DNA from 4 places in the Clostridium neuense genome. Region 3 is predicted to be linked to each of the others. Evidence: riboswitches for the same ligand, from Rfam matches in the RefSeq annotation. Region 3 holds a riboswitch; each other region holds the start of a gene.
The links. A riboswitch is a leader RNA that binds a small molecule or an ion and turns the genes downstream of it on or off. The one in region 3 is predicted to bind S-adenosylmethionine.
Positions count from the first base shown of each region.

Region 1: it holds a riboswitch for S-adenosylmethionine, as region 3 does, so the genes downstream of both, ACJDT4_RS22325 (methionine ABC transporter ATP-binding protein) here and ACJDT4_RS18765 (ECF-type riboflavin transporter substrate-binding protein) in region 3, are expected to answer to the same signal.
Region 2: it holds a riboswitch for S-adenosylmethionine, as region 3 does, so the genes downstream of both, metA (homoserine O-acetyltransferase MetA) here and ACJDT4_RS18765 (ECF-type riboflavin transporter substrate-binding protein) in region 3, are expected to answer to the same signal.
Region 4: it holds a riboswitch for S-adenosylmethionine, as region 3 does, so the genes downstream of both, ACJDT4_RS00520 (pyridoxal phosphate-dependent aminotransferase) here and ACJDT4_RS18765 (ECF-type riboflavin transporter substrate-binding protein) in region 3, are expected to answer to the same signal.

Region 1 is NZ_JBJIAA010000027.1:10,356-15,768, forward strand. Features, by position in the region: gene ACJDT4_RS22320 (methionine ABC transporter permease) at 4-684, opposite strand; gene ACJDT4_RS22325 (methionine ABC transporter ATP-binding protein) at 653-1,711, opposite strand; SAM riboswitch class I at 1,815-1,923, opposite strand; gene ACJDT4_RS22330 (EamA family transporter) at 2,112-2,534, opposite strand; gene ACJDT4_RS22335 (aminotransferase-like domain-containing protein) at 2,556-4,001, opposite strand; gene ACJDT4_RS22340 (LysE/ArgO family amino acid transporter) at 3,998-4,618, opposite strand; gene ACJDT4_RS22345 (putative ABC transporter permease) at 4,968-5,390, shown strand.
Region 2 is NZ_JBJIAA010000004.1:13,880-19,292, reverse strand. Features, by position in the region: gene larC (nickel pincer cofactor biosynthesis protein LarC) at 1-878, shown strand, start outside; gene larE (ATP-dependent sacrificial sulfur transferase LarE) at 900-1,706, shown strand; gene larB (nickel pincer cofactor biosynthesis protein LarB) at 1,755-2,501, shown strand; SAM riboswitch class I at 2,691-2,801, shown strand; gene metA (homoserine O-acetyltransferase MetA) at 2,899-3,816, shown strand; gene ACJDT4_RS05245 (2-isopropylmalate synthase) at 3,978-5,413, shown strand, end outside.
Region 3 is NZ_JBJIAA010000017.1:80,403-85,815, reverse strand. Features, by position in the region: gene ACJDT4_RS18770 (ABC transporter ATP-binding protein) at 1-1,469, opposite strand, end outside; gene ACJDT4_RS18765 (ECF-type riboflavin transporter substrate-binding protein) at 1,565-2,122, opposite strand; SAM riboswitch class I at 2,197-2,297, opposite strand; gene ACJDT4_RS18760 (ABC transporter permease) at 2,351-3,436, opposite strand; gene ACJDT4_RS18755 (ABC transporter permease) at 3,440-4,585, opposite strand; gene ACJDT4_RS18750 (ABC transporter ATP-binding protein) at 4,605-5,413, opposite strand, start outside.
Region 4 is NZ_JBJIAA010000001.1:102,400-107,812, reverse strand. Features, by position in the region: gene gatB (Asp-tRNA(Asn)/Glu-tRNA(Gln) amidotransferase subunit GatB) at 1-1,303, shown strand, start outside; gene ACJDT4_RS00530 (small, acid-soluble spore protein, alpha/beta type) at 1,381-1,554, opposite strand; gene ACJDT4_RS00525 (hypothetical protein) at 1,767-2,048, shown strand; SAM riboswitch class I at 2,126-2,232, shown strand; gene ACJDT4_RS00520 (pyridoxal phosphate-dependent aminotransferase) at 2,313-3,464, shown strand; gene ACJDT4_RS00515 (cysteine desulfurase family protein) at 3,545-4,681, shown strand; gene thiI (tRNA uracil 4-sulfurtransferase ThiI) at 4,678-5,413, shown strand, end outside.

The sequences.
Region 1 (5,413 bases), on a different contig from region 3:
TATTTAATGACTTAATTTTTTTAATAAAAACTCACCTAAACCTTGTATTAAGCTTACAAGAACTAATAAAATAATAATTGTAACCACCATAATATCGGTTTTAAAATACTGGTATCCATATCTTATGGCAAAATCACCAAGTCCTCCACCTCCTACAGTACCTGCAACTGCAGAAAAGCTAATTAAGCTTACAGTAGTGATTGTAAGAGCATAAACAATTTGTGGGAGACCCTCTTTTAGTAAAACTCTATATATTATTTCAAAAGGGCTAGAGCCCATAGCTTCCGCTGCTTCAATAACTCCCTTATCTATGTCAAGAAGTGCAGATTCTATTTGCCTTGCAACAAAGGGTGCTGTTCCAAAAACAAGAGGCACTACAGCACCCTTTACTCCTATTGTTGTTCCAACTAAAAGTCTTGTTAATGGTATAATTGCTGCAATCAATATTACAAATGGAATTGAACGAAATGCATTTATTATTTTGCCAACTATACTGTAAATTACCTTATTCTCCAATATACCTTTAGGACGTGTCACTACAAGAATTACCCCAACAGGTATTCCAATAACTGCAGAAATAATTCCTGATATAGCTACCATTATTAATGTTTCCTTAAGTGCTGCTATCATATCTGGAAAAAGTTCTACTACATTAGGCATAATCGTGTTCAAAAGACTCTCCATGCTTTATCACCTCCACATATATGTTGTTTTCACCTAAATATTCAATAGCTCTATTAACTCCTTCACTAAAACCACTAAATTTAAGAATAAGATTTCCTACAGGTATACCTTGTATTATTTCAATATTTCCAGAGATTATATTTGCATCCACCTTGAATTTTTTTGAAATTTGTGAAATAAAAGCTTTTTCAGCATTTGAACCCACAAAAGATAACCTTGCTACTATATCATTTTCTGAAAATTGACTATCAAATTCTTTACTTTCAATAAGCTCATATACCTTATCATAATGAAATACTGTAGCCATAAATTTTTTAGTCATCTTTGCTTTAGGATTAGTAAATATTTGCACTATATCTCCCTTCTCAACGATCTCCCCTTCTTCCATTACAATCACTCTCTCGCAAATATCTTTAACAACATCCATTTGGTGCGTAATAATAACTATTGTAAGCCCAAGCTTTTCATTAATTTCCTTGATTAGCTTTAATATAGATTGAGTAGTTTCAGGGTCTAAAGCAGAAGTAGCTTCATCACATAAAAGAACCTGTGGATCATTAGCAAGCGCTCTAGCAATAGCAACTCTTTGCTTTTGACCGCCGCTAAGCTGTGATGGATAAGTTAAAGCCTTTTCCTTCAAGCCCACTAATTCTAAAAGACTATTTACCTTTTCAGCTATATCATTTTTGCTTAACCCCTTACCTTTAAGTGGATAGGCTACATTCTCAAATACATTTCTTCTAGCCATTAAATTAAAATGTTGAAAAATCATTCCTATTTTTTCTCTTATTTTCCTTAAATCCTTTGGTGATAACCTTGTCAAATCCTTATTATCAACTATAACCTCTCCACTGGTAGGCTTTTCAAGCAAATTTATACACCTTACAAGGGTACTTTTGCCAGCACCACTGTATCCAATAATACCTAAAACCTCTCCATTTTTTACTTCTAAACTTATATCTTTAAGAGCATGTACCTTTTTATCTCCATCCTCATAAACCTTTGTTATATTTTTTAGTTCTATCACAATAATCCCCCTTCCTAAAATTTATAATAAAAAAATCCCCTTCGCAAAAGAAGAGGATAATAGTAATAAAAAAACCCATGGAAGGGTCTATTATTAATACCTTCCCTCATCTTTCAGAATTAATCTGCAGGATTTAGCACCTTGCATGCAAATGAAACATGCTGGTTGCTGAAACGTCATCGGGCCAGCCCCTCAGTTTCTCTCGATAAGGATTTTATTCAATTTTGTTATACACACTATACAAAAAAAGATTTTCAGTGTCAAATACAATAAATTTAAATTTCTGATTTTTTGTTATATATTTTTATCAATACATAATTATTGTACGTTTACACAAACATATATTTACTAAATCAAACACTATTTTTTAATAATTATGCATAATTCCTACTAATATAATCTATTTTCTATTTATTAATATTAAACCAATAATGCAGAAAGCTGCTCCTATTATTTTATTAATTCCAAATCCCTCTTTATAAAATATAATTCCTATTGGTATAAGTACAATTGCAAGAATTATATTCGCCACTAAAGAACCTACGCTAATATCCCACCCAGCTCTATATGCCATTAAAAATCCAAATTCCAATCCAACTATTGAAATTCCCAAAACTACACTTGTCCAATTTAAATCTTTAAAGGAACCAAAAATTCCTTTGCCATGTTTATCAAAAATTAATGCTATTAATGAAAAAATAGCCGAAGTAAAATATGTTATAACTAATGCAGAAAAAGGATTGGCCTTCTCTGGTATTAGCTTTTGACATATGTGATAAAACACGTTTGATAACACTATAAGTACAATTGAAAAAACATACATAAAATTTCCTCCTTAAAATAATCAAATTAGCTTTCTAACAATTTCTGAAAGTTTCTTTATTCCTATATGCATTTCACTATATGATGCATAGGAATAAGATATTCTTATATTACTATTTTTATGAAAATCATATATGTAGCCTGGGTTAATAAGAATGCCCTGCTTCCAGGACAAATTGAAAAGCTTGTTTACATCTATTTTGACCTTCAGCTTTAACCATATATAAAATCCACCCTTAGGCACATTCCATTCTGCTAGATCATAAAAATACTCATGAAGTAGATTTATAGTAAAGTCCCTTCTACTTTTAAGTTCATATCTAAGCTTCTCAATATATTTTTCATATAGTCCACTTGAAATCCATTCAGCCGCAGCATATTGAGAAAGTGAACTGGCTCCATAATCCGTTTGCATTTTAACATCTCCGAGTCTATCTATAACTGCTTCAGGTCCAATGACCCACCCAACCCTCATACCTGCAGAAAGACATTTTGACATTGTTCCTATATAAAGCACAATTCCATTTCTATCCTTAGATTTTAAAGTTTGTGGAGGCTTTTTATCAAACCACAACTCCCTATAAGCATCATCTTCAATTATTGGAAGCCTTTCTTTTGTGCATATTTTAATAAGTTCATTTCTTCTATTTTCACTCATTACTATACCCGTAGGATTTTGAAAAGTTGGTATAGTATATAAAATTGGTGTTTCTTTATTTATGTTTTTTAATATTTCTCTTATCTCTATACCATGCATATCCATAGATATTCCTTTTAGCTTCATACCTGCAGATTCAAAAACATTAATTGACTTGATGTATGATGGTTTTTCTACTAATACATCATCTCCAGGCTTAAGTATGCTCATGGAAATAAGCTGAAGTGCTTGAAGTGATCCTGAAACAATTAAAATAGAGGATGGTGAAGCATTAATTCCAAACTTTTTCACATAATTACTTATTATTTTTCTGAGCTCAAGTGAACCTTTAGTTCTTTCGTATCCCAGCGAACTTATATCATCTGCTACCTTTGAAAGTACAGTTTTCATTGCATTTTTAGGAAAAAGCTCTGGTGAAAGTTCACCTGTACTGAGCCTAATAATATTATCTTCATACTCAAGTTTATTTATCATTTGAATAGTAGATAAATTGGGTTCATATACACCACTTTTTATATACTTTTCCCAATTTGGAGCTTTACCTGAAGCTAATACAGACCATGTATTATTGACTATCACTGTTCCTCCCTTGCTCCTGCCATCTATTAAACCATATGATTTTAATTCATCAATGGCCTCTATTAAGGTACTTCTATTAACCTCAAAAATATCTGCCAGCTTTCTTTGGGAAGGCAACTTTGCTCCTACTATCCACTCCCATCCTGATATTTTTTCTTTTATATAATCCACTATCTGTCTATATAAAGGCATATTAGAATTTTTATCAGGCTTCCAATCAATATTTATCATAAAACACCCAATCCTTTAATAAAATTAATTCCAAGCTTCAAACCATAATAAATTATTATAACACCACATATTTTATTAATTATACCAACCAATTTTACACTAAAATTCTTTTTAAAATAGTTTATAATTAGTGCAAGACATGTAAACCATACAAATGAAGCGCTGCAAACTCCTAATATAAACAATTTAGAATATGTATCTGGAATAGAAGCTTTAAATCCCCCAAGCATCAATGAACCATCAATAATCGCTTGCGGATTTAGCCATGTAACAGTAAAACAAGCCAAAACTAACTTAAAAAAACTCTTATCACCGTTAACTTTTCCAAGAGAATTAGGCGTATCTTTTATAAGCTGACATCCCATATAAATTACAACAACTGCTCCTGCCATTAGTATAATTTCTTTTAAAATTTGAGATTTACTCAAAACAATACCAATACCATAATAACATGTAATTGCAAGCGAAACATCAAAAAATACTGTCACCAAAGCAGTCCTAAGTGCCATAATTCTTTTATTAGATATAGCAGAATTAATAACATATAAATTTTGAACACCAATAGGCGCAACATATGTAAAACCTAAAACAAGTCCTTCAATATAATACTTTATCATGACATCACCTCCAAACCTTATATAGCTGAACAACTCGGAAAATTAAAATTGCTAATATTAAATTCATCCTGTTAAACTAGAAGTTGACTTAGAGTACAATTCAAAGTTTGCCAGGATAAACTTTAAATTTGTAATTTTCAAACTTAGCGCTGTCCACCTATAATTATATCCCCTCCTTCCTCTTCTGTCCTCAACCATATTTTTAAATTTTATACCAACCAAATAACAGTTTATAGCTAGAGATTAATGGTTAAAAAGTTGCTTAGTTTACTATAGTAAAAACTAAAGCAATTCTAAATTTAATAATAAAATTATGAATAGTTATTATAAATAATGGCAAACTAATTATATGAAAATTTTACGATTTATATTATATGGTTTAGCTGGATGGTGTATGGAAATATTATGGACTGGATTTGGTTCCCTTTTAAGTGGAGACATTACAATGCATGCTTGGACCAGTATGTGGATGTTTCTAATATATGGTTTAGCAATTTTTATGGAACCAATACATGATGTTATAAGACGTTGGCCAATTTTAATCCGAGGGGGGATATATGCTGTACTTATATTAATAGTGGAATTTTGCACAGGCTCAATTTTACGTCTTACAATAGGCTCATGTCCTTGGTATTATGACAGAGGAATTACAATACAAGGTATAACAAGGCTTGACTATGCACCATATTGGTTCATCGCTGGGCTTCTCTTTGAAAAATTTCATGATGAACTAATAAAAATACATAATATTTCAAAGGAATCTACAATATAATTAACAAAAAGCAGCTGGAAGGG
Region 2 (5,413 bases), on a different contig from region 3:
ATATATTTATGAAGGTTGCAGAGGCGGAAGCAAAGGTTCATGGAAAAATGATAGATGAAGTGCATTTTCATGAGGTGGGTGCTATTGATTCTATTGTAGATATAGTAGGAGCAGCTATTTGTATAGATTACCTAAAAGTTGATAAAATTATAGCATCGCCAGTTCAGGTTGGAGGCGGTTTTGTTAAGTGTGCCCATGGTATTATGCCAGTGCCAGCTCCTGCAACAGCAGAGATTTTAAAAAATATTCCTATGAATACTGGAATTGTACAATTTGAGACAACTACGCCTACGGGTGCTGCAATACTTGCTGCAAATGCTGAGGAATTTACTAAAAATATTGATTTTGAAGTTAAGAAGATAGGGTATGGAATAGGACATAGAGACTTAGAAATACCGAACGTATTAAGAGTATACTTAGGTGAAAAGGAAGCCAGTGAAAAAAAGGATGAACAGTATATATTTGAAACTAATATAGACGATATGAATCCAGAACTTTACGGATATGTGGAAGATAAACTTTTTGAAGCTGGAGCCTTGGATGTGTTTAAAACACCTATATATATGAAAAAAGGAAGACCAGGTATAAAATTAAGTGTATTAACCGAGTTAAAAAAAGAAAATGGTATTTTGGATATTATTTTTGAAGAAACAACTTCCTTAGGTATTAGAAAATATAAGGTTGAAAAGATAATGCTGGATAGAGAATTTTCAAAAGTAAATACAGAATATGGAGACATTACAGTAAAGAAAGCTTATTATAAAGGAAAGTTAGTAAAATACAAACCAGAGTACGAAGAATGCAAAACTATAGCAAAAGAGAAAAAATTACCCTTAGATAAAATATATAAAGCTGTATATAAACAAGATTTAAATTAAAATTAAAAGGTGGGAAAATAAATGATAAACAATGAAAAATATGATGAATTAATCAAATATCTTAAAGGCTTAGGAAGAGTAGTTTTGGCATTTTCTGGAGGAGTAGATAGTACCTTCTTACTTAGAGCAGCTAAAGAAGCGCTTGGCAATAACCTAAAGGCAGTGACAATTATGTCACCATATATTCCAAGATGGGAAATAGCAGAGGCAAAGGAACTAGTTAAAGAATTAGGAGTTGATCATGAAATCATAGATGCTCCTATCATTGATTCAATTAAATTTAATCCGGAAAATAGATGTTATCTTTGCAAAACTGCAGTTTTTAGCATGATATTAGAAATAGCTAAAAAGCAGGGTTATGAGTATGTAATTGATGGAACTAACTTTGATGATACAAAAGACTATAGACCAGGTCTTAAAGCTCTAAAGGAATTAAAAATAAAAAGCCCACTTTTGGAATGCAAACTAACTAAGGCAGAAATAAGAGCATTTTCTAAAGAATTGGGACTTAAAACTTGGGACAAGCCGCCATATGCTTGCCTCTTGACAAGAATACCATATGGAAATGAGTTAAAAGTAGAGGATTTTAGGAAAATTGAAAAAGCAGAAAGATATATGATGAGTATAGGTTTTAGAGCTATTAGAGTAAGATGTCATGGAGACTTAGCAAGAGTTGAAGTAAGTAAAGAAGATAGAAGTAAGTTGTTTGATGAAAAACTTTTAGATACTATTGCTGAGAATATAAAAAAATGTGGTTTTAAATATGCAGCATTAGATTTTCAAGGATATAGAGTAGGAAGCTTTAATGAAACAATTTTAAAGAAATAGAGTACAGATAACAGATTACACTGTATTTTGAATAGGGTGGTGAACATATTGGATAAAGATGAAATTAAAATTTTATTAAACGAAGTTAAAGAAAATAAAATAAATGTAGAAGAGGCTCTAAAAAAATTAGAAGACTTGCCTTTTAAAGATTTGGGGTTTGCAAAAATAGATAATCACAGAGAAATTAGAGTTGGTTATCCAGAGGTAATATATTGTGCTGGAAAGACAGTCGCTCAAGTTAGAGATATTGTTAAATTTATGCTTACAAAAAACAATAATATATTAGGTACTAGAGCTACTGAAGAAATGTTTAACGCAGTAAAAGAAATATGCTTGGAAGCAGAATATAATGAGCTTGGGAAAACAATAACTGTAAGAAAAAAAGAACAGCAGATTACAGATAGCTATATAGCCATTGTTGCAGCAGGCACTTCTGATTTGCCAGTTGTAGAAGAAGCATATGAAACTGCAAAAATACTAGGAAATAAAGTTGTTAAAGTAATTGATGTAGGAGTTGCAGGTATACACAGACTTTTTGCCAAACTAGATATTATTAGAGGAGCTAAGGTTGTTATAGTAGTTGCAGGAATGGAAGGGGCACTGGCTAGTGTTATAGGCGGCCTTGTTAATAAGCCAGTTATAGCAGTCCCAACAAGCGTTGGCTATGGAGCTAATTTTGGAGGGATATCAGCTCTATTATCAATGCTAAATAGCTGTGCTAGTGGTGTTAGTGTAGTAAATATTGATAACGGATTTGGTGCAGCATATAATGCAAGTATAATTAATAAATTATAAAATATATTAAGATAGCAGCTTCAATAAAAGTGGAGTTTTGATGAGGCATATAATTTTATATGCTTTGTCTTTTATAAAAAGCATTGCATTTACATAATAATTATTATGTAAATGCAATCTTATGTAAACTAACTAAAAATATTGCATTTTATTTTACAAACAATTATAATATAAAAGTAATATAATTAATTCTTATCTAGAACGGTGGAGGGACTGGCCCTGTGAAGCCTAACAACCGGCATTATCATTTCAATGTACGGTGTTAATTCCTGCAAAGCTTATTGTTTTGAGAGATAAGAAAAACAGTTTTGAGTATTTTGATTACTTACAATCCGTTTTTCTTGTGCGAAACGGATTTTTTTATACTTTAAATTTTATGTGTAGGACGGTGATATATATGCCAATAAAAATACCGGATAATCTTCCAGCAGCGCAAACTTTAGATAACGAGAACATATTTTTTATGCACGAAAATAGAGCTTATCATCAAGACATAAGGCCGCTTGATATTTTGATTTTAAATTTAATGCCTAAAAAGATAGTTACTGAGACCCAAATTTTAAGATTGATTGGTAATTCACCACTTCAAGTGAATCCAACATTTATTCATACAGAAACGCATGCTTCACAAAATACATCTCAAGAACATCTTCTAACATTTTATAAAAACTTTAATGAGGTTAAAGATGAGAAATTTGATGGAATGATAATAACTGGTGCACCGGTAGAAACAATGGCATTCGAAGATGTCGATTACTGGAAGGAACTCTGCCAGATATTTGAATGGACTAATACAAATGTAACATCTACGATTCATATATGTTGGGGAGCTCAAGCTGGCTTATACTACCATTATGGAATAAAAAAATATGAACTTGAAGAAAAATTATTTGGGGTGTTTGAACATACTGTAACAAAAGAACATGTTAAGCTTACAAGAGGCTTTGATGAAAGCTTCTATGCACCTCATTCAAGGCATACAACTGTTAAAAAAGAAGATGTAGAAAAAAATCCCAATCTTCAAATTCTTGCGGAGTCAGATGAAGCAGGCATATATATAGTATCAAACAAGAATGGAAAACAAATATTTGTAATGGGACATTCTGAATACGATAAGGATACTTTAAATGACGAGTATGTTAGAGATTTAAAATTAGGTATGGATATTAAACCTCCTAAAAATTATTTTAGAGATGATGATCCATCAAAGGGAGCAGTTGTTACTTGGAGAGGGCATGCTAATTTGCTTTTTTCAAATTGGCTTAATTATTATGTATATCAGGAAACTCCATATGAGATTAAAAAAATAAAATAGCTATTGACAGGCATAAGTATAAATATTATCATAAGTATATACAATTATTTGTTTTTACACTGGCAGCGGGATATTATAACCTCGTCTCTGATTTGAGATGAGGTTTTGTTTTATAGACAAATATACGGCTATAGTTAATATATGATGGAGGTAAAAGTATTATGAAAAAAATATTGATTATGGATACAACTTTAAGAGATGGTGAAAAGGTTCCAGGCACTAAGCTTAATATTAATGAGCAACTAAAGATTGCGTATCAGCTTCAAAAAATGAATGTTGATGTAATAGAAACAAGTTTTCCCTCTCTATCTCATAATGATTTAGAAGCTACCAAGATCATAGCTCAAAAGATCGGTGATAAAACTACAATTTCTATACCATCAAGGGCTATAAGACATGATATTGATGAGGTCTATAGTTGCGTAAAAAATTCTTATGACCCAATAATTCATATTGTTTTAGGATCATCTGACTTGTATAATGGAAAGAACAAAGAGCAGATATTCATGCAGAATATAGATGCTATAAAATATGCGAAATCAATATTGCCTAAAGTTCAATATTCCTTTACAGATGCTTCAAGACAAGATTTTGATATTCTTTGGGAAAAAATCAAACTTGTTGTTGAAGCTGGAGCTAATATAATAAATATTCCTGATACGGTAAGTGTTATGGTGCCTGATGAATATGGTGAAATAATAAATAAGATAAATTATAGGCTTAAAAATTTAGATAAAGATATAATTTTAAGCGTTCACTGTCATAATGATTTAGGTCTTGCCACAGCAAACTCACTAATTGCAATAAAAAATGGTGCAGATAAAATAGAATGTACTATAAACGGATTTGGAGAGAGAGCCGGAAATACTGCTTTGGAAGAAGTTGCAATGGCACTTAAGCTTCACAAAAAATACTACAATGCTTATACAGGACTCGTTACAAGGGAAATAAATAATACATCAAAGCTTGTTAGTTATCTTATGGGGATAGATATACAAATTAATAAACCTATAACCGGCAGTAATGTTTTCTCGCATTATTCAAATTTAAGAATGAAGGAAATTACAAATTCTGAGAATACTTATGAAATAATACATCCCGAAGACGTCGGAATAGAAAATTCAGAGCTTATCTTAACTTCACGTTCTGGAGAAAGTGCTCTAAAAAAAGGATTGGCTAAAATTGGATTTGATAGGTTCACTAATAAAGAATTCAAAAATTTATTTAAAGAGTTTCTTGAACTTGCTAACAAGAAAAAAGAAGTATACTCTTATGATCTTTTATATCTTATAGAAAAAAATCTTGAAGAAAGCAGTAAACAAGATGAAGAATTTTTGCAAGTTAAAAACAAGCTTTATGAATTGATAGACATAGAAGTTGTGAGCAATATTTTATTTTCAAGAGCTACTGTTAAAATAAAAAGAAAAGATAGTGTTTTTCAAGGCGAAGGCGTAGGCAACGGACCTGTGGATGCTGTTTATACCGCTATAAGAGATGTTATAAAATTAAATATAGAACTTGGAGAATACAAAATAAAAAGTGTTTCAAAAGGCAAAGAGGCTTTAGGAAAAGTTGATATTCAAGTGATCTATAAAAA
Region 3 (5,413 bases):
ATAACAATAGTAACACCCTTTTTATTAAGTTCAACCAAAAAATCCATTATCTCTGTATAATGCTTAAAATCTTGTCCCGCTGTTGGCTCATCCAAAATTATAAGTTCAGGATTCATGACCAATATAGATGCTATTGTAACTCTTTTTTTCTGACCAAAACTAAGCGCTGATATGGGCCATTTTCTAAATTCATATAGACCACAGATTTTTAAAACTTCATTGACTTTTTTTGTTATTTCTTCTTTTGGAACCATCTTTATTGCTAAAGCAAATGCAACCTCATCAAACACCATTACCTTTGAAATCATTTGATTAGGATTTTGCATAACCATGCCTATGTACGAAGAACGTTCTTTAATTGTATCTTTGGCTATATCTCTTCCATTAAACAGTATACTTCCCGACTGAGGTTTATGAAGTCCACATATTATTTTAGATATAGTTGATTTTCCCGCTCCGTTTTTTCCAACTATACTCACCATTTCACCTTTTTTTATTTTAAATGATACATCTCTAAGCGTTGCCTTTTCAGAAGTATATCCAAAAGAAATATTTTTAAGTTCCAAAATCGTGTTGCCATTTTCCTCTTCATTATTATATGGTAATCCTTCATACCAATTGATTACCTTATCCCTGCAATTTTTAAGTTTTATAGTATTAATATGCTCAGGCTGCATGTCACCAGTAATATCACACCCCGCATACTTTAAAGCTGTTATGTATAAAGGCTCTCTTATTCCACAAGCCTGTAAAATATTTGAGCACAAAAGCTCACCTGGAGTCATATCCGCAGCAACTTCTCCATCATTTATAACAATTATTCTATCTACATCTGAACTTAAAACATCCTCAAGTCTATGTTCTATTATAATTATAGTTTTATTCTCTTTTTTTTGCAGATCATCTATTAATTTAACTGCATTTTTACCTGACAGCGGATCTAAATTTGCAAGTGGTTCATCAAATAAAAGTATATTAACTTCATTTACCATTACGCCTGCAAGGGTAACTCGCTGCTTTTGTCCACCTGAAAGCTTTTGTGGCGACGAATCTATAAATTCCTTCATATCAACTATACTAGAAACTTTAGAAACTCTTTCTATCATCTCTTTTTGAGGAACGCAGTCATTTTCAAGTTTAAAAGCTATATCCTCTGCAGCAGTAAGTCCTATAAATTGGCTATCAGGATCTTGAAGTACAGTACCACAATATTTTGATATTTCTGGTATACTCATCTCTTTCGTCTCATGCCCCATTACTTTTAAGCTTCCAGTTATTTTTCCTTTATAATGAAAGGGTGAAAGACCATTAATGCAATTAGTTATTGTACTTTTCCCTGATCCAGATGGTCCGACTATTAAAACTTTTTCTCCTTCATATATAGTAAGATTTATATTTTTTAATGTTGGCTTCGCCTGAACTTTATACTGAAATCCAAAATTCTCGAATTCAATTACCTTTTTTCTCACTTATATCACCTACCTAGTTATGTGCAAAAAAAACAAGTGCCTTTATTATAATATCACATTTAAAGACACTTATTTAACTGTTTCACTAATTTTATTTACTCTTCTTTATTCAAACTTCCAGTCTTTGTCCTAGTTTTAGCATAAGTAAATAGTAGTATTGTACCTATTATTCCTACTGTAATCATATTTGCGACACCTGCTGCAATTCCTTGAATGAAAACTTTATTTACTGGCTCGCCATACATCACTATATCTAAAGTTGGTGCTACTAAAAACCATGCAATTGCATTTCCAATAACTTGTATAACATTAAATATAATTGCTTGTTTAAACCCAAATAAACCTTCTTCAATATTTATTTTTCTAGCTGCAATTCCTACTATTGCTCCAAATATTCCTGAAGATAGCTCCCAACTAAACCAAATCTGTCCATAAAAAATAGAATCTTTTAATACATGTCCTATTAGTCCTATAAATAAGCCTGCAATTGGTCCAAATATAACAGACATAATTGATAAAAATGCATAGGTTGTTTCTATATTAGTATTCGGAATACCAGATGGGATAGAACCAAAACGTCCTAATATTATAAACACTGCTGCTCCAATACCTATAGCAACAACCGTTCTAATTGGTAATTTACTTTTTTCCATATTTATCCCTCCATTATAAAAAAATAAAAACTGCAATTCAATAAGAAAAGCAGTTTTTTTAACAAATTTACATTTTCTTATCTTGCAAATTATTTTGCAGGAATTAACACCATACACTAAACATGCTGGTTGTCGGGTTTCACAGGGCCAGTCCCTCCGCCACTCTCGATAAGATTTATTTAATACTCATTAAGTATATCATTTTTTTAACTTATGTCAAATCTATCCTTATTCGCTCTTGGCAATTGCTGAATATTTAACGCTTCCCGCAGTAAAAAACGCTAGTGCAATAAGTATTAAAATAATGGTATTAGGAAAGATTCTAAAATTTTTAATGCTATCCATAGCCCAATAAAAAGGTGTAATTTTCATAAGGATTTCACCTAAAGGGAATTTGCCTTTCTCACTTATCCCTATAAAATAGATAGTAAGCATTAATAGGTTTATTAACACTACTATAAGTGCTCCCATTTGAAATTGTTCAGACATTCGTGACGCCATTATTGCTGTAGCTATAGATATCATACTTATTAAAATTATATTTAAAACTTCAAATGCAAAGCTTTGAAAACCATATTTAAAAACTAAATTTATTACAAAAAGGGAGCCTATAGAGGCTGCAGATTGAACTATTACCATTGATAGATATATACTGCCTAATATACTATACTCATTATTTGCTGTAGAAGAAACTCTCTCTAATATTTTCTCCTTCTTAAGACTTATTAAATCTTTACCAAACAAGGTTGAGTTAATAATCATAAGATACATAATGTTTAATACAGGAAAAAGTTTATCCTCTCCTATTGATTTATCGGTTTTTTTGTAATCAATATGTATAATATTCTTTTCTATTTCACTTTCATCTTTAATAATATTGCTTTCCTCTAAAACATTAACCTTCATAATTTCTTTTATACTATTTTTTAATCTATTTTCAAATTCATTGTTAATATTTCCAGCTTGAAGCTTATAAACATTAACTACAGGTTTTAATTTTTCATTAGCGCTTTTAGAAAAATCAGCTGGCAGCTCGTATACAGCTGTATATTTATTATTTTTTAAGTCTTCTAAAGCTTCAATCTTATTTTTATAAGTCTTACCTATTTTTAATTCTTTAATAAGCTTATTGCCATATGCACCTCTATCTAAATTGATTACTGCAATTTTACCATTAGAAGTTTCGCTTTTATTATCTCCAGTAAAATACACAAAGCCTGTAAGAAGTATTGGCACAAAAAACATGAACACAATATTTTTATTATTCTTAAAGTATCTTTTACAATTAGCTAGTAAAACCATAATAAAACTCATATACTAAGCAGTCTCCCATCTAATTTTTATCTTAAAAAGAGCTATAATATAAATAACTATAGAAAAAATAATCATGTAAGCTAAATTTTTTTCTATACTGCTAAAAGAATTAAAAAGCATGCATTTTTTATACGTATCCGGTACTATATTTAAAAAAGCAAGTTTAGATACTTTTATATAAAGCCCATTAGAAACCTCCTGAATTGGAACAAAGGTTTCTCCAAAAAATGTTTGAAAAAAAAGCAAAGCTGTAAGAATAGGTATTGAAAATTCATCGTTAAAAAAGGCTATAATAAATCCTGAAAAGCTTGTTATTAGTAAACTTTGACAAATAAGTACAACTGCTAAATTTATAAAATTACACCCTCTAAAAGCAAAACCAGTTACAATAAGTGTCAATATATATACAGCTCCAAAAATTATGCTGTACTCAAAATAACATATTAATGTTGTATTAAATAATTTTTCTTTCCTCATAGGCATAGCCATAAGCCTTTTAAATATACCATCTTTTTTCTCTTTCTTATAAGAAGCGGCTATGTTTACAGCTATTGCTACAATAATATAACTAATTAGAGTAGCACTTAAGGTTTCATAGGAATTTAAAGTCTTTTTAGATTTTACAAATTTGCTTTTAAGTATTTTTTGAGAATATATATTATTTAAAGCAGCGTTTATTTTCTTCTTATTTTCTGCGCTTAATAAGTCCATGTTATTTGAAATAATCTTATTTTCAGTAATAATTTTTCCATAACTACTTATGATACTGTTAATGGTATCTTTATCATCTTGTAGTACATTAAATTTTCCACTAACTGTTATCGTAACACTGCCGAGCTTAGTTATTTTTTCTTCATACCCCTTTGGTATTTTAATAGTGATTTCTCCATTTTTAACTATCTTAACTATCTTATTTATATCCGAATTTTGAAAAATTTCTTTGAACTCTGCAGACCCTCTGCTATGATCTTCATCAATTATAGTTATATTAATTTTATCAATTTGGGTTTTAGGACTATATATATCTTTATAAAAATACCCAAGACAACTAACAATCAGAACAGGAAAAACAGCATATGCTAATAGTATCTGTTTCCAACTTGCAACTACTCCCTTAAGGGCTATAATAATATTACTCTTAATTGACATATATTTCATCCTCGTACATCTAATCTCTTAAATTTTTACCTGTAATGGCCAAAAAAACCTCTTCCAAAGAAGCCTCTTCGAGATTAAAACTTTTTATTTTTTTATTTTCTTTTGAAAAAAGCAAAAGCAGCTCCTCTATTTTAAATTTACTTTCATCCATAAATATCTTAATTTCTTCGTTTTCAAAAAAAACATCTTTTATACCACTTAACTCCTTTAATCTTAACAATAACTGGTCATTAAAATCACTTACCTTTAGTCTTATAGTCCCATGTACACTTGCCATAGCTTTAATTTCTGATTTTGAACCATAAGCAACTTCATTTCCTAAATCAAGGATAAATATATTATTACATAGAGTTTCAACCTCCTCCATATAATGCGAAGTATAAATTATCGTGGTTCCATCCTCTTTATTTATTCTTCTTATAAATTCAAATATACAATTTCTTGACTGTGGATCTACCCCTACTGTAGGCTCATCCATTATTAAAATTTTAGGCTTATGCATAATTGCTACTGCAAGATTGAGTCTTCTTTTCATTCCTCCAGAAAACTTTTTTACCTTATCCCTTTTTCTCTCTGTAAGTCCAGTTACAGAAAGTGCCATATTGATTCTATCCTTTAAAAGTTTTCCAGAAAGTCCATAATATGCTCCAAAATACATTAAATTATCATATGCTGAAAACGCATCCATAATAGCAAGCTCTTGAGGAACAAGGCCTATCATATTTTTTGCTTCTACAATATCATTCAAAATCGAATATCCACCAAGTTTTACATCTCCACTATTAGGTTTTATAATTCCAGACATTATATTAATCAAGG
Region 4 (5,413 bases), on a different contig from region 3:
AACACTTCCTGTTTTAAATGAAGAAGTAGTTCATCTTGCAGTAAAAGCAGGGGAAGCACTTAACTGCAAAATAAATAAATTGAATAAAATGGATAGAAAAAATTACTTTTATCCAGATCTTCCAAAAGCATATCAGATATCTCAATTTGATTTACCTATATGCGGCGAAGGATATGTAGAAATACATACAAAAGATGGAATGAGAAAAGTAAGACTTAATAGAATTCATATAGAAGAAGATGCAGGTAAACTTGTACACATGGAGTATGAACCTTATTCACTTATAGATTATAACCGTGTTGGAGTTCCTCTTATAGAAATAGTTTCTGAGCCAGATATGCGTTCGCCAGAAGAAGCAGTTGAGTTTATGAAAACACTAAGGGCAATACTTCAGTATGCAAATATATCAGACTGTCGTATGGACCAGGGTTCAATGAGATGTGATGCTAACATATCTTTAAGAGAATTTGGAAAAGAAGAATACAATACTAAGGTTGAAATAAAGAACATAAACTCCTTTAAGGAACTTCAAAAAGCACTTGAAAAAGAGGAAAAACGTCAGAAAGAGCTTTATGATTTTGGAGAAGGCTTCAGAATAAAGCAGGAAACAAGAAGATGGGATGCAGGAAAGGGAAAAACTGTAACCATGAGAACCAAGGAAGATGCTAATGACTATAGATATTTTCCTGAACCAGATATAATTCCTATAGTTATAAAAGATGAATTAATCAAAAGTGTAAATGAAGAAATGCCAGAGCTTCCAGTTGATAGAACAAAAAGATTTAAAGAACAATATGAACTTACAGATAAGGAAATTGAGATACTTGTAGAGGATAAGGCACTATCTGATTACTTTGAAAAGGTAGTAGCTTTAGGTGCAGAGAGCAAAACTACTTCGAACTGGATGCTTGGAGATATGCTTAGATTAATGAGAGAAACAGAGACGGATTCTAAGAGTATACCTGTATCCCCTGAAAATATGAAGGAACTTTTTGATATGATAAAAGGAAAGGTTATAAGCAATACTGCTGCAAAGGAAGTATTTGAAGAAATGTTTAAGACTTCTAAAGAGCCTAAGGTTATAGTTGAAGAAAAAGGATTGTCACAAATAAGTGATAGTAGTGCTCTTGAAGGAATGGTTAAGGAAGTGCTTCAAAATAACGAAAAATCAGTTGCAGATTACAAAGCAGGTAAAGTGCAAGCAATTGGATATCTTGTGGGTCAGGTTATGAAAGCAAGTAAGGGAAAAGCAAATCCACCTATGGTTAAAGAAATATTGGAAAAAGAACTAAGTAAGTTATAGTAGTATCACTTTTTCTTTTGATAAAAAATAATATGTACTCAAATATTATAATAATATTTGAGTACATATTATTTTTTTTAGCTTCTAGGATCACTGTTGGTATTTGAATTTTTATTTCTTTTTCGTTTAGACCTGTCATAGGTTAAACCAATTTCATTTGATAATTCCTGTGTCATTTTTTCAAGAGTGCTTTTTGTTTTTTGACCAGCCTTTTTATTATCTTTGCTGTTTTTGTTACCTTTATGAGCCATATTAAAAGAACCTCCATGATATTCTTAGTTTGAATTAAAGTATTTAAAGGATTTGCACATTAATGTAGTATAACCAAAAGCAATAAATTTATTAAAATTATAAACACTATTAACAGATTATTAATACTTTTTTAAGCGTTATATTATACTATTTATTAAAAGGTTGTGGTATAATATTTTTAAAGTTAAATTTACATTGAGGAGTGATTATAATGAGTTTTTCAAATAAAAGAATATTAGGTACTATAGGTGGTTTAGTCATTGCATTTTTAGCAATATCATTATTTATAAAAATTCTTCCTGTACTTTTAGTGGCAGGAGTAACTATTTGGGGTGTATTTAAAATAACTAAGTGGTTTGAAAATAAAAGTAGTAGAAAAATGCAAACTAATAAAAAAGATAAAATATCTGAAGAGTTTTCAAGTATAGATGAAGAATTTGCATATAACAAAGATAATGTAGTAGATGTTGACTATACTGAAATCAGAAAATAATATTTTAACATAAAACATAATTTAAACTAGTACATTAATAAAAAGAATGATATAATTTAATTAAAATTTAATATTGTTTCTTATCAAGAGCGGTGGAGGGACTGGCCCTGTGAAACCCAACAACCAGCATTTTTCATTTGAATGTATGGTGTTAATTCCTGCAAATTTATTTGAGAGATAAGAGAAAAGTATATTCTAGAAATTAAAAAACTGTTTTTCTTACTCGAAAAGCGGTTTTATTTTTTTATAGGAGATGATAATAAAATGCCTAATTTAAGCAATAAACTTGATTGGTTTACGGAATCAATAATAAGAAAAATGACGAGAGTAGCTAATGATTGTGGTGCTATTAATTTATCACAGGGATTTCCAGATTGGGAGCCTCCACTTGAGATAACTGAAGCTCTTAAAGAAGCAGCAATTCATGGACCACATCAATATGAAATTACCTGGGGATCAAATGAATTTAGACAAAAACTAGCTGAAAAACAGAGAAAATATATGGGCATTGATATAAACCCAGATGAAAATATAGTTGTTACCTGTGGAAGTACTGAAGCAATGATGGTAGCAATGATGTCTGTTTGTGATAAAGGAGATAAGGTAATTGTATTTTCTCCTTTTTATGAAAACTATGGAGCAGATGCAATACTTTGTGGAGCTGAACCTATTTATATTCCACTTATTCCACCAAAGTTTAATTTTGATAAAGAAGCTTTGAAAAAAGCATTTGAGGAGAAACCTAAAGCTTTAATACTATGTAATCCATCTAACCCTGTTGGAAAGGTATTTACAAGAGAGGAACTTTTGTATATAAGTGACTTGGCTAAAAAATATGATACTTTTGTAATAACAGATGAGGTTTATGAACACATAGTATATAAACCATATAAACATACCTATATGGCATCACTTCCTGGAATGAAGGAAAGAACTATATCATGTAGTTCACTTTCTAAAACTTATTCTATAACTGGGTGGAGACTTGGTTATGTTATAGCTGACAAAAAAATAATTGATAACTGCAAAAAAGTTCATGATTTCTTGACCGTGGGGGCAGCAGCACCACTTCAAAAAGCTGCATGTGCTGGGCTTAGTCTTGGAGAAGAGTATTATGATAATTTAATTAATATTTATGATAGAAAAAAACAGCTTTTCTTGGATGGATTGGATGCAGCTAAACTTAAATATTTTGAACCTCAAGGTGCATATTATGTTTTAGTTGATATATCTGAATTTGGTGAAAAAAATGACTATAAATTCTGCCAGTGGCTTGCAAATGAAATAGGAGTTGCAGCAGTGCCTGGGTCAAGTTTCTTTAAGGAAGATGTTAGCAATTATATTAGATTCCATTTTGCTAAAAAGGATGAGACCTTGATAGAGGCAGTAAATAGATTGAAAAAATTAAAAAAATAAAAAAGTTGACAATTAATTTCTATTGGCTTATATTTATTGTGGTAATTGATATGAATTAATAAGAAAGAAGGGACTCGCACTTGGTATATTTTGATAATAGTGCAACTACTGAGCCTCTTAAAGAAGTTTCAGAAATAATGAAGGATGTTTTTTATAATTATTATGGAAACCCGTCATCACTTCATTCTTTAGGTAAAAAGGCAGAGGATAAGCTAATAGAATCAAGAAAAATTTTGGCAGATACAATAGGAGCAGAAGAAAGTGAAATTATATTTACTTCTGGTGGAAGTGAATGCAATAATTTTCTCATAAAAGGTTTTGCAAAACCAGGATTACACATTATAACTTCTAAAATAGAGCATCCTAGTGTTTTGAATACTTTTGCTCAGCTTGAAAAATGGGGAGTAAAAGTTACATATATAGATGTAGATAGTAAAGGAAAAATAAACCTTGAAGAGCTTGAGAACAGTATAACAAAGGATACTGTTCTTGTGAGCATTATGCATGTTAATAATGAAACAGGCACTATTCAGGATATTGAAGCTATAAGTAAAGCTATAAAAGCAAAAAGTTCAAGAGTAAAATTTCATGTAGATGCAGTTCAAAGCTATGGAAAGTTAAAGATAAATCCTAAAAAAATGGGAATAGATCTGCTTTCAACTAGTGCCCATAAAATATATGGACCAAGGGGCATAGGTTTTGCATATATAAGAAAGGGTCTTATGCCAGAACCACTTATAGCTGGCGGTGGACAGGAAGCAGGCTTACGTGGTGGAACAGAAAACCTTGCTGCAATTGCAGCTTTTGCTTACGCAGCAAAAAATATACATGAGAATATGGAAGAAAACTATTCTAAGGTGAAGAGTCTAAAAGAATACTTCATAAATAAAATTTCTAAAATTGAAGATATTAAGATTAACTGTGGAATGGGCGAGGATTTTCTTCCACATGTAGTTAATGTTTCATTTAATGGAGTAAGAGGAGAAGTACTAGTACATGCGCTTGAAGATAAAGAAATATACGTATCTACTGGGTCAGCATGTTCATCAAAGAAAAAGCATATAAGTCATGTCCTAGCAGCAATGGGAGTTGAAAATTGTTATATGGATGGTGCTTTGAGATTTAGTTTTTCGCCTAAAAATACATTCGAAGAAATAGATTATGCAGTAGAAAATTTAGAAAAAATACTTAAGTTTTTGAGGAGAATAAAAAAATGAAAAAACTGATAATGGTTAAATATGCCTCTGAAATTTTCCTGAAGGGTTTAAATAAGGGCAAATTTGAAAAAAAATTAAGAGACAATATGAAGAGATCATTAAAGGGTTTGGAATATACTTTTGTTCATGATTCTGGAAGATGGTTTTTAGAGGGCAGCGATGTTGATGAAATTATAGAAAGATTAATGAAGGTATTTGGAATTGCTGAAATTTGTGTGGTATCACAGATAGAAACAGATTATGATGCTATAAAAGCTAAGGCACTTGAGGAAGTAAAGGAAAGTGGAGCTAAAACTTTCAAAATAGAGACTAACAGGGCAAACAAAACTTTTGCATATAATTCAATGGAGATAAATAGAGAAGTTGGAGCTTATGTTCTAGATAATCTTCAGGATATAACTGTAGATATACATAATCCAGAATGCATGGTTCACATAGATGTCAGAGACAATACTTATGTTTATTCAAAACCTATAAAGGCGCTTAATGGAATGCCATATGGTACTAATGGAAAAACACTTCTTATGCTTTCTGGTGGAATAGATTCTCCAGTTGCAGGGTATATGATGGCAAGACGAGGAGTAGAGGTTGATTGTGTATATTTCCACAGTCCTCCATATACAAGTGAAAGAGCTAAAGACAAAGTTAAAAAGTTGGCTGAAATATTAACTGGATATATTGGAAGAACTAATTTATATGTGGTTCCTTTTACAGATATTCAGATGCAGATAA